Regions from separate parts of the Comamonas piscis genome, predicted to be linked through region 2. Evidence: predicted binding sites of a transcription regulator. Region 2 holds the regulator's gene; each other region holds the start of a gene.
The links. The regulator sigma-54, encoded in region 2, starts transcription at its own class of promoters, with help from an activator protein. The targets are predictions, from matches to a motif close to TGGCANGNAANCTGCTTT.
Positions count from the first base shown of each region.

Region 1: a site for sigma-54 is predicted at 1,999-2,016, ahead of glnA (type I glutamate--ammonia ligase). Genes of this name have one in related genera too.
Region 3: a site for sigma-54 is predicted at 2,473-2,490, ahead of HS961_RS10005 ([protein-PII] uridylyltransferase). Genes of this name have one in related genera too.

Region 1 covers NZ_CP058554.1:2,616,685-2,621,139, forward strand. Annotated here, with positions in the region: gene HS961_RS11695 (sterol desaturase family protein) at 1-683, shown strand, start outside; gene HS961_RS11700 (EI24 domain-containing protein) at 765-1,673, shown strand; gene glnA (type I glutamate--ammonia ligase) at 2,065-3,480, shown strand; gene HS961_RS11710 (hypothetical protein) at 3,729-4,256, shown strand; gene glnL (nitrogen regulation protein NR(II)) at 4,288-4,455, shown strand, end outside.
Region 2 covers NZ_CP058554.1:5,140,086-5,144,540, reverse strand. Annotated here, with positions in the region: gene lptA (lipopolysaccharide transport periplasmic protein LptA) at 1-562, shown strand, start outside; gene lptB (LPS export ABC transporter ATP-binding protein) at 586-1,362, shown strand; gene rpoN (RNA polymerase factor sigma-54) at 1,468-3,093, shown strand; gene HS961_RS23245 (aspartyl/asparaginyl beta-hydroxylase domain-containing protein) at 3,182-4,105, opposite strand; gene HS961_RS23240 (hypothetical protein) at 4,229-4,455, opposite strand, start outside.
Region 3 covers NZ_CP058554.1:2,233,428-2,237,882, reverse strand. Annotated here, with positions in the region: gene purL (phosphoribosylformylglycinamidine synthase) at 1-1,361, opposite strand, end outside; gene map (type I methionyl aminopeptidase) at 1,544-2,359, shown strand; gene HS961_RS10005 ([protein-PII] uridylyltransferase) at 2,548-4,455, shown strand, end outside.

The DNA of each region.
Region 1 (4,455 bases), 2.5 Mb from region 2:
GCTTTGAGACCTGGCACCTTGATGCGCTCTGGCCCGGGGTCACCGATCTGGGCTGGGTCAGCCTGCTGATCTACCTGGTGGTGTTTGATTTTGTGGCGTACTGGGTCCATCGCGGTCAGCACCAATTTGTCTGGTGGTGGCGGTTGCATGCCTTGCACCATTCCCAGCAACAAATGACGATGTGGAGCGACAACCGCAACCACTTGCTCGATGACCTGGTGCATGACAGCATTCTGGTGTTCGTTGCCGTGCTGATCGGTGTCGCACCTAGCCAGTTTGTGGCGATTGTGGCCATCACCCAGCTGAGCGAAAGCCTGCAGCATGCCAACCTGCGCCTCTGGTTTGGCCGCTGGGGTGAGCGGCTGTGGATCAGCCCGCGTTTTCACCGCCGCCACCATGCCATCGGCATCGGCCATGAATCGCCTGCAGCCACGCCCGTGCCGAGCACGGCGGTGAAGGCGGGTGAGGCGGCCCCGCGTACCCGTTTGGGTGGCTGCAATTTTGGTGTGCTGCTGCCCTGGTGGGATATGCTTTTTGGCACCGCCAACTTTGAGCTACGCTATGACCCGACCGGCATACGCGACCAGGTGCAGCCCAACCGCCAAGGACAGTTGCGCAACTACGGGCGCGGCTTTTGGAGCCAGCAGTGGCGTGGCCTGCTGCGCTTGCTGGGCCGGGCCTGAGCCCCGATCGACTGCATTGCCAACCAGCCGGTCTTGCGTTCACGATGCGACCGGCGATTTGACACACAAGGAGTATTTCCCATGCCCCAAGGGTCTCCAGGCTCTCGCCTGATGTTCGATGCATTCTGGCGTGCGGCGGCCTATTGCTTCCGGCCGCGCGTGATGCTGCTGTCCCTGCTGCCTCTGGCCGTCATGCTGGTCGCTTTGGGCGGTTGGAGCTATTTTTACTGGTCAGGTGCAGTCGCCACCATGCAGCATTGGGTGGAGACGATTGGCTGGCTGCGCACTGTGTTCAGCTGGTTTGGCGGCAGCGGTACGGAGGGGTTTGCCGCGACCATCGCCCCTTTTGTTGTGCTGGTGCTGATCACGCCGGTGGCTGCCGTGGTCGCGCTTCTGGTGATCGCTTTATTGATGACGCCTGCCTTGGTCAACATGGTCACTGAGCAGCGCTTTGCCAACCTGGAGAAAAAGCGGGGCACTGGCTTGGCCAGCAGCATCGCTTGGGCCCTGAGTACCTCTTTGGTGGCCATCGTGGCCTTTGTGGTCACCATGCCGCTGTGGTTGATCCCGCCTTTGGTGCTGATTGTGCCGCCGGTCATCTGGGGCTGGCTCACTTACCGGGTGATGAGCGTCGATGCGCTGGCCGAACATGCGAGCAAGGCGGAGCGCGACAGCCTGCTGCAACGCTACCGCTGGCCGCTGCTGATGATGGGCATCATCTCGGGCTATATCGGCATTGCGCCGAGCGTCGTCTGGGCCTCGGGCATGGTCTTCACCATTGGCTTTGTGGTGCTGATACCCATTGCCGTGTGGATCTACGCGATTACCTTCGCGTTCTCCTCGCTATGGTTCATCCATTTTTGCCTGGCTGCGCTGCAGCAGCTGCGTTTAGAGAAGGGCGATTCTGGTGCGAAGGCGGTAGTGCCTGATGCCGTAGTGCTAAGCCAAGACAATGCCGGATTCTTGCCAAGTACTTCCGCACCTAAATAGCAACCGGAGGCGAAGGGCGTGGGGGGCTGTAGTGCCAACCTGGCACAGCGCTCGCATACTTGATGCACCAATAAAGTGCATAAATGCCTATTTTGGTGCGTCCTCGCCATGCCGGCAAAGTGGCGCCTGATTCGCACCATATTGGTGCCATCGGCATGGTGCGAGCTTACGTCTTCGAGGATCTGAACAGATGCCTGCAAAATCCTCGGGGCCCCTTATCGGCGTAGGCCAAAAGCGGGGTACAGTCAGGCTTTGGGCAAAATTCGGTTACGGCGGCCTGCTGCCAAACTCGTATTTTCCAGTCGGCATGGGTTTGTCATAAAACTGGCACGTAAACTGCTTTAGTCTTGCGACAGCCCCTTTTTATTCACGATTTCCTTTGGAGCATTAGATGGCCAAGAGCGTTGCAGATGTGATGAGCATGTTGGACGAGAACGAGGTCAAGTTCGTTGATCTGCGTTTCACCGATACCCGTGGCAAGGAACAGCACGTTACGGTGCCTATCTCGCACTTTGACGAAGACAAGTTCACCTCCGGCCATGCATTTGATGGCTCCTCCATCGCTGGCTGGAAAGGTATCGAAGCATCCGACATGCTGCTGATGCCCGATCCCAACACCGCCAACATCGACCCGTTTTTTGACGAAACCACGATGTTCCTGCAGTGCGACGTGATCGAGCCGGGTGATGGCAAGGCCTATGACCGCGATCCACGTTCCGTGGCCAAGCGCGCTGAAGCCTACCTGAAGGCATCGGGCCTGGGCGATACCGCCTACTTCGGTCCAGAGCCAGAATTCTTCATCTTCGACGGCGTGCGTTGGAGCACCGAGCCGAACAACCCCTTCTTCGACATCGAAGAATACGAAGCGCCCTGGAACAGCGGCTCCAAGCTCGACAATGGCAACCGAGGCCACCGTCCTCGCGTCAAAGGCGGCTACTTCCCCGTGCCTCCCGTCGACAGCACCCAAGATATGCGTGCTGAAATGTCCCTGCTGCTTGAAGCGCTGGGCATCCCCGTCGAAGTGTTCCACCACGAAGTGGCAGGCGCTGGCCAGAACGAACTGGGCACCCGCTTCTCCACCCTGGTCGAGCGCGCTGACTGGACCCAGGTGCAAAAGTACGTGATCTGGAACGTGGCCGACACCTATGGCAAGACGGCAACTTTCATGCCCAAGCCATACTCTGGCGACAACGGCTCGGGCATGCACGTGCACCAATCCGTGTGGAAAGATGGCAAGAATCTGTTCGCCGGTGACGGCTATGCTGGTCTGTCCGATTTCGCGCTGTACTACATCGGCGGCATCATCAAGCACGCCCGCGCACTGAACGCCATCACCAACCCTGGCACCAACAGCTACAAGCGCCTGGTTCCTGGTTTCGAGGCTCCCGTGAAGCTGGCTTACTCGGCCAAGAACCGTTCGGCATCGATCCGCATTCCTTACGTGAGCAATCCCAAGGGCCGCCGCGTGGAAGCGCGCTTCCCCGATCCACTGATGAACCCCTACCTGGGCTTCGCAGCGCTGCTGATGGCCGGTCTGGACGGCGTGGAAAACAAGATCCATCCTGGCGAAGCCGCCACCAAGGATCTGTACCATCTGCCACCGGAAGAAGACAAGCTGGTGCCTACCGTGTGCCACAGCCTGGACCAAGCGCTCGAAGCGCTGGATGCCGACCGTGCCTTCCTGACCAAGGGCGGCGTGTTCAGCGACAGCATGCTGGACGCCTACATCGAGCTGAAGATGGGCGAAGTCACCCGCTTCCGCCAAGCGGTGCACCCTGTCGAATACGACATGTACTACTCGCTGTAAAGTACCTCAGCCAGGCATCTACTGCCTGGCGCGAGGTTCAAAGCGACCTGCCAACCGTCCAAGGTGGCAGGTCGTTTTTCATGGGAAATACTGTGGACAGGGCCTGCCCTGGCTGCGAGGAATCTGTAACAGCCGGAACTGTTCGGCGGGATCGGCCTCCTTTGTAGCTACACTGCGGGTTGCAGAGGGTCCTTGAGGGGCTGCCACGGACATACTGGCACAGTGGAGCGAACGGGCGAAACGGGGTTATGCATACAAAGTTGTTGTTTTTGATGGTGGCAGTGGCATGTGCGCAAGGCGCTGTGGCGCAGGATCGCATTTATCGCTGTGGCAATGAATACACCAACGATGCGGGCAAGGCACGGCAAAAAGGCTGCGCCGTGGTGGAAGGCGCCAACGTCACCATCGTGCAAGGCACCCGCCCGCATACCTCCGCCGCAAGCCCGGCGCCCGCACCCAATGCACCCGCTGCTGCACCGCGCCCGGCGCGTGCCCCCGCAGCTGCCACACCCGCACCACGCTCTGCCACCGCTGAAGGCCGCGCACGTGATTCCGATGCGCGGCTCATCCTGGAGACCGAGCTGAAAAAGGCCCAGGACAAAAAGATCACCTTGGCGCGCGAATACAACAATGGCGAGCCTGAGAAAAATGCGCTGGAGATGCGCAACCCCGCGTTCTACACCAAGCGGGTAGCCGATCTCAAGCAGGAAATCGGGCGCAACGACAGCGATATAGCGGGCATCCAGCGCGAGCTCCAACGCCTGCCGGCCCCATAATCAAAGCTTCTACTTTTCTGGGTCCATCCCCATGTCTGAGCTCAGTGCCATGGATCGTGAATGGCAGGCGCTGGAACACATCGCAACCTTGGTTGCGGTGCTACGTCTGGATGGCGCGGCAGTACGCGTCAATGCTGCGCTGGAGAACGCGCTAGGCGTCTCGCGCAAAAGCATTTTGGGCCACTACTTTGGTGGCTTT
Region 2 (4,455 bases):
CATGAACATCGAGGCGGACGATGGCCGCCACGATGAACTGAAGCAAACCAGCGTGTTTACCGGCAATGTGGTGGTGACCAAGGGCACCATCATCATTCGCGGTGCGCAGTTGACCGTCAGCCAGGACCGCGACGGCTTCCAGCATGGCGTGGTGACTGCTGCTCCGGGCAAGCTGGCGTTCTTCCGCCAAAAGCGGGACTCGGCACCGGGCGCGCCCGACGAGTTCGTTGAAGGCGAAGGTGAGGTCATCACCTACAACGGTCGCGATGACACCGTGCATTTTGAGCGCCGTGGCGAGCTGCGCCGCTACCGCGAGACCACCTTGACCGACCAGGTCAGTGGCCCGCTGATCACCTACAACAACCTGACCGACACCTTTACCGTGGTCGGCCAGAAAGGCGCGCAAGCCAGCGATCCCAAGCCCGGCGCTGCGAAAAACGGCCGCGTGCGCGTGATCCTGACGCCCAAGGCGGACGACAAGGCCAGCACCCCGGCCAAGCCCGCAGCGGACGACAAGACCCCCTTGCGCCCCAGCACCCAACTGAACGACGGAGCCAAGTAACCGTGGCAGAGAACTCCTCGACCATTTCCGTCAATGCCCGGGTCGCCAACAGCGACCACCGCAGCCAGCTGGAGGTGTTGCACCTGGAGAAGTCCTATGGCAGCCGCAAGGTGGTCAAGGATGTGTCGCTGTCGGTGCGCAAAGGCGAAGTGGTGGGTTTGCTCGGCCCCAATGGTGCTGGCAAAACCACCTCGTTCTACATGATCGTGGGCCTGGTGCGCAGCGATGGCGGAGACATCCGCATCGATGGCCAGTCGGTCGCCGATATGCCGATCCACCAGCGCTCGCAGCTGGGCCTGTCCTACCTGCCGCAGGAGGCATCGATCTTCCGCAAGCTCAGCGTGCAGGACAATGTGCGCGCCGTGCTGGAGCTGCAAAAGGACGAGCATGGCAAGTCGCTGTCGCGCGCCGAGGTCGAGCGCCAGCTCACCGCGCTGCTGCAGGAGCTGCGCGTCGAGCACCTGCGCGAGTCGCCCTCCGTGGCGCTGTCCGGTGGCGAGCGCCGCCGGGTCGAGATCGCCCGCGCGCTGGCGACCCAGCCCCGTTTCATCCTGCTCGACGAGCCCTTTGCCGGTATCGACCCGATTGCGGTGATCGAGATCCAGCGCATTGTCGCCTTCCTGAAAGAGCGCGGCATCGGCGTGCTAATCACCGACCACAATGTGCGCGAAACCCTGGGCATCTGTGACCACGCCTGCATCATCAGCGATGGCAAGGTGCTGGCCGCAGGCACGCCGCAAGAGATTGTGGAGAACGCCGAGGTGCGGAGGGTCTATCTGGGTGAGCACTTCCGTATGTGACGCCGCACGCCCGGGCGGGCGTGCCAGCCAAGATACCGCCTTGCGCCGCCGGGCCGCTGGGGCTTGTCGGATGCCATCTGCCGTGGTCGGCACGGAGGCGCTGCCATGATGCCTTCGCTGTCACTGCGTGTATCGCAGAGCCTGACCCTCACGCCGCAATTGCAGCAGTCCATCCGTCTGCTGCAGCTGTCCACCCAAGAGCTGACGCAGGAAGTCGAGCAAATGCTCGATGAAAACCCGTTTCTGGAACGCGAAGGCGATGACGCTGTTGATTCGGAACGGGCGGAAGCACCGGCCCAAGACACCAGCGAGGGCACCGAGACCGCCGCTGTGGGCGACAAAGCCACCGAGACCACTGCCAGCACCGACACCAGCAGCGCGAGCGATTTCGAGGCGGGTCCTTCCGACCTGCCTTTGGATTTTGGCGCGGGCAAGGAAACGGGCGTTGATGCGGAAGCCGCTTCCGGCGACTCGGCCTCGGACTGGGAAGAGTGGGGGGGCGACCTGCCCGCGCGCTCCAGTGCGGGCTCGGGCGATGACGACGATGAAGCGCCGCTGTCCGACCGGCGTTCCGAGCACCTGAGCCTGCAGGATGTGCTGCACCGCCAGGCGCTGTCACTGCGTTTGTGCCAGGAGGGCCAGGCCGCACTCTATTTCTTGATCGAATCGCTGAACGACGACGGCTATCTGGAAGAGACCTTGGCCGAGCTGGCGCAAAGCTTTGGCGATGCCAGCGACCCCGAGCGCTATGAAGCGCTGCTCCACCACCTCACGGTCGCGCTGCGCTTGCTGCAAAGCCTGGAACCCCTTGGGGTGGGTGCACGCAACCTGTCTGAGTGCATGCAGCTGCAGATCAAGGCGCGGCAACGCCTGCTGGATGAAGAAGGCTCGGACACCCCCGAGGCCGATGCACTGGCGCTGGAAACGGCTTTGCTGGTCTGCCAGGAATCACTCGATCTGCTGGCGCGCCGCGATGTGCGCAAGCTGATGCAGCTGACAGGCTGCAACGAAGCGGCAGTGCGCAGCGCGCTGGTCTTGATCGCCAAGTTGGAGCCCCGGCCCGGCCGCCCCTATGCGGATGTGGACCGCAATGCCATCATTCCCGATGTCATCGTGCGCCCCAGCAATGAGCGCGGTTTGCCGGTGCCCGGCTTCAGCGTGCAGCTCAATGCCGAAGTGATGCCGCGCCTGCGCGTGCAGGATGTCTATGCCAATGCCTTGCGCAGCCACAAGGGCAGCGAAGGCCATGGCGCCTTGCAGCAGCGCCTGCAGGAGGCGCGCTGGTTCATCAAGAACATCCAGCAGCGCTTTGACACCATCTTGCGCGTGTCGCAGGCCATTGTGGAGCGGCAGCGCAATTTCTTTGTGCATGGCGAGCTGGCCATGCGCCCCATGGTGCTGCGCGAGATCGCCGATGAGCTGGGTTTGCACGAGTCCACCATCAGCCGCGTGACCACCGCCAAGTACATGGCCACGCCGCAGGGTACCTTTGAGCTGAAGTACTTCTTTGGCTCAGGCCTGGGTACCGAGACCGGCGGCAGCGCCTCCAGTACCGCCGTCAAGGCGCTGATCAAGCAACTGCTGGACGAGGAAAGCGCCAAGAAGCCGCTGTCGGACGCAAAAATCGCCGATCTGCTGCAGGCCCAGGGCATTGAATGCGCGCGCCGCACGGTGGCCAAATACCGTGAAGCAATGCGCATCCCGCCCGCCAGTTTGCGCAAGGCGCTGTAGGCGTTGTTGGCGCAGCGGGCTCAAGGCCCAGCGCATAAAAAAACCGCAGTTCGTTGAACTGCGGTTTTTGCGTTGAGACGGCGCCAGTTTACTTGGGCCAGAGCCACCAGATAAACAAGGCCAGCACGGCCAGCATCAGGCCGAACTTGGTCAGCTTGTAGGCCGTCTTGTTCCAGGCCTTGAAGCGGCGGCGGTACTGGCCCATGTAGAACGACACCTTGAAGATGCGGCTGATAAAGCCGCGCGGATCGCCTTCGTTGTTGGGCGAGCTGGCAGCAGCCACCACATGCGTGCCCAGCCAGCGGTTGAGCCACTGCGCAAAGCCATTGGTCATGGGGCGCTCGACATCGCAGAACAGCACGATGCGGTTGCCCTCGGACCGGTTCTCGGCCCAATGCATAAAGGTCTCGTCAAAAATCACGCCTTCGCCCTCGCGCCAGCTGTAGGGCGTGCCATCGACTTCGATCATGCAGCGGTCGTCATTGGGCGCCAGAACGGCCAGGTGGTAGCGCAGCGAGCCGGCATAGGGATCGCGGTGAAGGTTGAGCTTGGCGCCGGGCGGCAGCTCAGCAAACATGGCGGCCTTGATGCCGGGGATCGATTGCACCAGTGCGCTGGTCTTGGGGCAGAGCTCCATCGCCGACGGGTGGGCCTGGCCGTACCACTTCAGGTAGAAGCGCTTCCAGCCGGTCTTGAAGAAGGAGTTGAAGCCCGCATCGTCGTTGTTGGCCGCTGCCTTGATCTGCATCGCCTTCTGCAGGCCGATGGCTTCTTCGCGGATCTCGCGCCAGTTGGCTTGCAAGGGCGCCAGGTCGGGGAAGGTGCTGGTGGGCAGGTAGGGCGTGCGCGGCACCTTGCTGAACATCAGCATGAACACATTGAACGGCGCCGTGAAAGTGGAGTGGTCGAACAGCTGGCGCAGCAGCTTGTGCCGAACCTTGCCGCGCAGGTGCATATAGAGGCCGCAGCCAAAGAAAAGCAGCACCAGGGCCAGAACGATGATTTTTGCCATAGACAGCGATTTTAGCTGCGGCGGCTGTCTGCGCAAGCGCAAACTGGCGCGCTGCAAGGCCTGCGGGGCGGTTGGATGGCCTGCTGCCAGCAGGCCTATTGCATCCGTCCGATGGCAGCGCGCTTATTTGGGCTGGGTGGCGAAGGCGGTTTTCAGGCGCTGCAGCATCTCGCGGTTGAGCTGGCGCTGCTGGCCGCTCCAGGGGGTCATCGCCTTGTTCAGCTCGGCCTGCAGTGCGTTGGCGGTCTGCCAGTCGCCCTGGCCAGCGGCCCAGATGGCGTACTCGGCCATCACATCAAAGCTGCCCGAGTGCTGGCGCGCAAAATCAAAGCTCTTGCGGGCCATTTCCT
Region 3 (4,455 bases), 2.3 Mb from region 2:
CCGCCCATGCCGATGCGCATGCCCGGGCCGCCCAGCTGGATCAACAAGGTGCCGGCCGGGAAGAGGATCTTCTGGGTCTGCTCGGCATCGATCACGCCCAGTCCACCGGCGATCATGATGGGCTTGTGGTAGCCACGGGTGATGTCACCGACCTGCTGCTCGTACTCGCGGAAGTAGCCGGTCAGGTTGGGGCGGCCGAATTCGTTGTTGAACGCGGCGCCGCCCAGCGGGCCTTCGATCATGATCTGCAGCGGGCTGGCGATGTGCTCGGGCTTGCCGACCTCGCTGCCCCAGAGCTTGGAGACAGTGAAACCAGTCAAACCAGCCTTGGGCTTGGAGCCCCGGCCAGTGGCGCCTTCGTCACGAATCTCACCACCAGCGCCGGTAGAGGCACCGGGGAAGGGCGAGATGGCCGTGGGGTGGTTGTGGGTCTCGACCTTCATCAGCACATGGCTGGTGGCCGCCTGCTTTTGGTAGCTGGGTGCCGTCACCGCATCGGCCTGGGCATTGAATGGCGCAACAAAGCGCTCAACCTGGTGGCCTTCCATGATGGAGGCATTGTCCGAGTACGCCACCACCGTGTGCTGGGGCGACACGGCCTCGGTGTGGCGGATCATGCCGAACAGGCTCTTGTCTTGGTCCACACCATCGATAGTGAACTTGGCGTTGAAGATCTTGTGGCGGCAGTGCTCGGAGTTCGCCTGGGCAAACATCATCAGCTCGACATCGCTGGGGTTGCGCGCCAGGCCCTTGAAGGCGTTTTCCAGGTACTCGATCTCGTCCTCAGCCAGCGCCAGGCCCCACTGCTTGTTGGCTTTTTCCAGCGCGCTGCGGCCACCGCCGAGCACATCGACAAAGGCCATCGGCTGGGCTTGCAGGGTGGAAAACAGCTGCTCGGCTTCGGCGCGGGTCGCAAACACCGATTCGGTCATGCGGTCGTGCAGCAGTGCGGCGATCTGCGCGGTCTGCTCGGCGCTCAGCTCGGGCTTGCCGCCCAGCAAACCGGCCTTCAAGTCAATGCGGAACTCGGTCAGGCGCTCGACACGGAAGACATCCAGGCCGCAGTTGCGGGCAATGTCGGTGGCCTTGGAGGCCCAGGGCGAGATGGTGCCCATGCGCGGGGTGACGATAAACGCCAGGCCATCGCTGCCGCCTTCATAAGGGTCGCCATAGGTCAGCAGGGCCGCTACGCGCTCGGCCTCAGCACCCGCCAGGGGCTGCTCCGTGGCTACCAGATGCACAAAACGGGCAGCAATGCCCGTTATCTTTGGATGGATCGCCGTCAATGCGGTCTGCAGTTGTTGGGCGCGGAAGGAGCTGAGGGCGTTACCGCCTGGAAGCTGAGTCAGGTGCAGTGTCACGTGGCAGCCTATGTGGACTAGGAGGATGGGAAGAAAGCACGCATGCGCCTTGCACACTGCTACGGGCAGGCCGTGGCAGCACAATGACAAGGGCGGGATAACCCGGGATTCTACTGTGCCTCGCCAGGACACGTAGCCGCGTGGACAACATGCCAATGGCAGCGGTGGGATAATCATGGGCTATGACCATCAAAATCAATAGCGATGAAGATATTGCGCAGATGCGCATCGCCGGCCGCCTGGCCTCGGAGGTTTTGGATTACATCACCCCCCACATCCAACCGGGCATCACCACCAAGCAGATCGATATGCTGTGCGCCGAAGTTATGGAGAAGCAAGGCACCAAGTCGGCCTGCCTGGGCTACCAGCCACCGGGCATGACGCCCTACCCGGCCTATGTCTGCACCTCGGTGAACCATGTGGTCTGCCACGGCATTCCCAATGACAAGCCACTCAAGAAGGGCGACGTCGTCAATGTGGACGTGACCATCATCACGCCCGAAGGCTATTTTGGCGACAACAGCCGTATGTTTGTGATCGGCGAAGGAACCATCGCCGGCAAACGTCTGTGCCAGCTGACTTTCGAGGCTATGTGGCATGGCATCGTGCAGGTCAAGAATGGCGCCCACCTGGGCGATATCGGCCATGCGATCCAGAAGTTTGCCGAAGGCCAGGGCCTGTCTGTCGTGCGCGAGTACTGCGGCCACGGCATTGGCAAGGTGTTCCATGACGAGCCCCAGGTGCTGCACTACGGCCGCCCGGGCACCGGCGTCGAGCTGAAAACCGGCATGATCTTCACGATCGAGCCCATGCTCAACCTCGGCAAGAAGGACATCAAGGATCTGGGCAATGACGGCTGGACCGTCATCACCAAGGACCACAGCCTCTCGGCCCAATGGGAAGTCGAAGTGGTGGTGACCGACACCGGCTACGAAGTGCTGACCTGGTCGGAAGGTTCGCCCACGCCACCGAGCTTTGTGACCAGCATCAAGTGCTGATGGCACTGCCATAGCGCAGCCATACAACGCGCCCTGAAGGCGGCACCGCGACCAGCGTGCCGCCTTTTGTTATGGCGGCCCCTGCCGCCTGGACGCCCTCATTTGGTGCGCCGTGGCACGGAATGTGCTTATTCGCATGCGCTGTTTATTGCTATGGCACACTGCCAGCGACAGCACAGTTAGGCACCATGAACGATCCTCGCATTCCGCAGCTGCGCGAGCAGTACCAGGCCCAACGCAGCGCCCTGTTTGACGACATCATGGCCGGGGGCAGCAGCACCCGGGGCATACAGACGCAGCTGCGCAAGCTCTCGCAACTGGCCGATGTGCTTTTGCGCGATCTGTGGCACCTGGCCGGCCTGCCCGGCCGCCTGAACCTGGTGGGGGTGGGCGGCTTTGGCCGGGGCAAGCTCTTCCCCTATTCGGATATCGATGTGCTGCTGCTGCTGCCCGACGGCACCGACCCCGAGCAGGACAGCGAATTGCGCAGTGCGATTGAGCAGTTCATCGGCTCCTGCTGGGATGCGGGGCTGGAGATCGGATCGAGTGTGCGCACCATCAGCCAGTGCATCAGCGAGGCGCAGGCGGATGTGACGGTGCAGACGGCGCTGCTGGAGTCGCGCCGCATCATCGGCTCGCCGCGCCTCTACCGCCTGTTCCAGGCGGCGCTGGCCCAGTCCATCAAGCCCGATGCCTTTGTCGTGGCCAAGGTGCTGGAGATGCAGCAGCGCCACAACAAATACGAAAACACCGTTTACGCGCTGGAGCCCAATTGCAAGGAATCGCCCGGCGGCCTGCGCGATCTGCAGCTCATCCTGTGGCTGGGCCGCGCCACCGGCCTGGGCAGTCGTTGGAAAGAGTTGTCCGACAAAGGGCTGGCCACTGTCTACGAGGTGCGCAACCTGCAACGCAACGAGGACCTGATTTGCCTGATACGCGCGCGGCTGCACATTGTGGCCAAGCGCCGCGAGGACCGGCTGGTGTTTGATCTGCAAACGCCGGTGGCCGAATCCTTTGGCTTCAAGACCGTGACGCCAGCCGGCCAGCGCTTTCCCAAGCGCGCCAGCGAGGAGCTGATGAAGCGCTACTACTGGGCCGCCAAGGCGGTGGCCCAGCTCACGCAGATCCTGATGCTGAACATGGATGAGCGCCTGCACCCGGGCAACCATAGCTTGCGGCGCATTGATGACGAGTTCTATGACAAGGCCGGCCTCATCGAGGTGGCCGACGACGAGGTCTACCAGCGCAACCCGCATGCGATCTTGCGCACCTTCTTGCTCTACGAGACCGAGCCGGGGCTGAAAGACCTGTCGGCCCGCACCTTCCGCGCGCTCTACCATGCGCGCCAGCTGATGGATGCCAAGTTCCGCCGCGACCCGGTCAACCGCGCCACCTTCATGCAGATCCTGCAGCAGCCCCAGGGCATCACGCATGCGATGCGGCTGTTGAACCAGACCTCCGTGCTGGGACGCTACCTTTGGCCCTTCCGCCGCATCGTGGGCCAGATGCAGCATGACCTGTTCCATGTCTACACGGTGGACCAGCACATCCTGATGGTGCTGCGCAATGTGCGCCGCTTTTTCATGGCCGAGCATGCGCATGAGTACCCGTATTGCTCCCAGCTGGCCGCTGGCTGGGACAAGCCCTGGATTCTGTACCTGGCCGCCCTCTTCCACGATATTGGCAAGGGCCGGGGTGGCGACCATTCGGAGATTGGCGCGCTGGAGGTCAAGCGCTTTTGCCGCGACCACCAGATTGCCAAGGAAGACCGGCAACTGGTCGAGTTTCTGGTGCGCGAGCATCTGACGATGAGCCAGGTGGCGCAAAAGCAGGACACCTCCGACCCCGAGGTGATCACCGCCTTTGCGCAGCGCATGGGCAACGAGCGCCGGCTGACTGCCCTCTACCTGCTGACCGTGGCCGACATCCGTGGCACCAGCCCCAAGGTCTGGAACGCCTGGAAAGGCAAGCTGCTGGAAGACCTGTACCGCGCCACCTTGCGCGTGCTGGGCGGCCGGGCGCCCGATGTGGCTGCGCAGGTGGAAATCCGCAAGCGTGAAGCGATGGTGCTGCTGGCCTTGTCGGCCCAGCCGCAT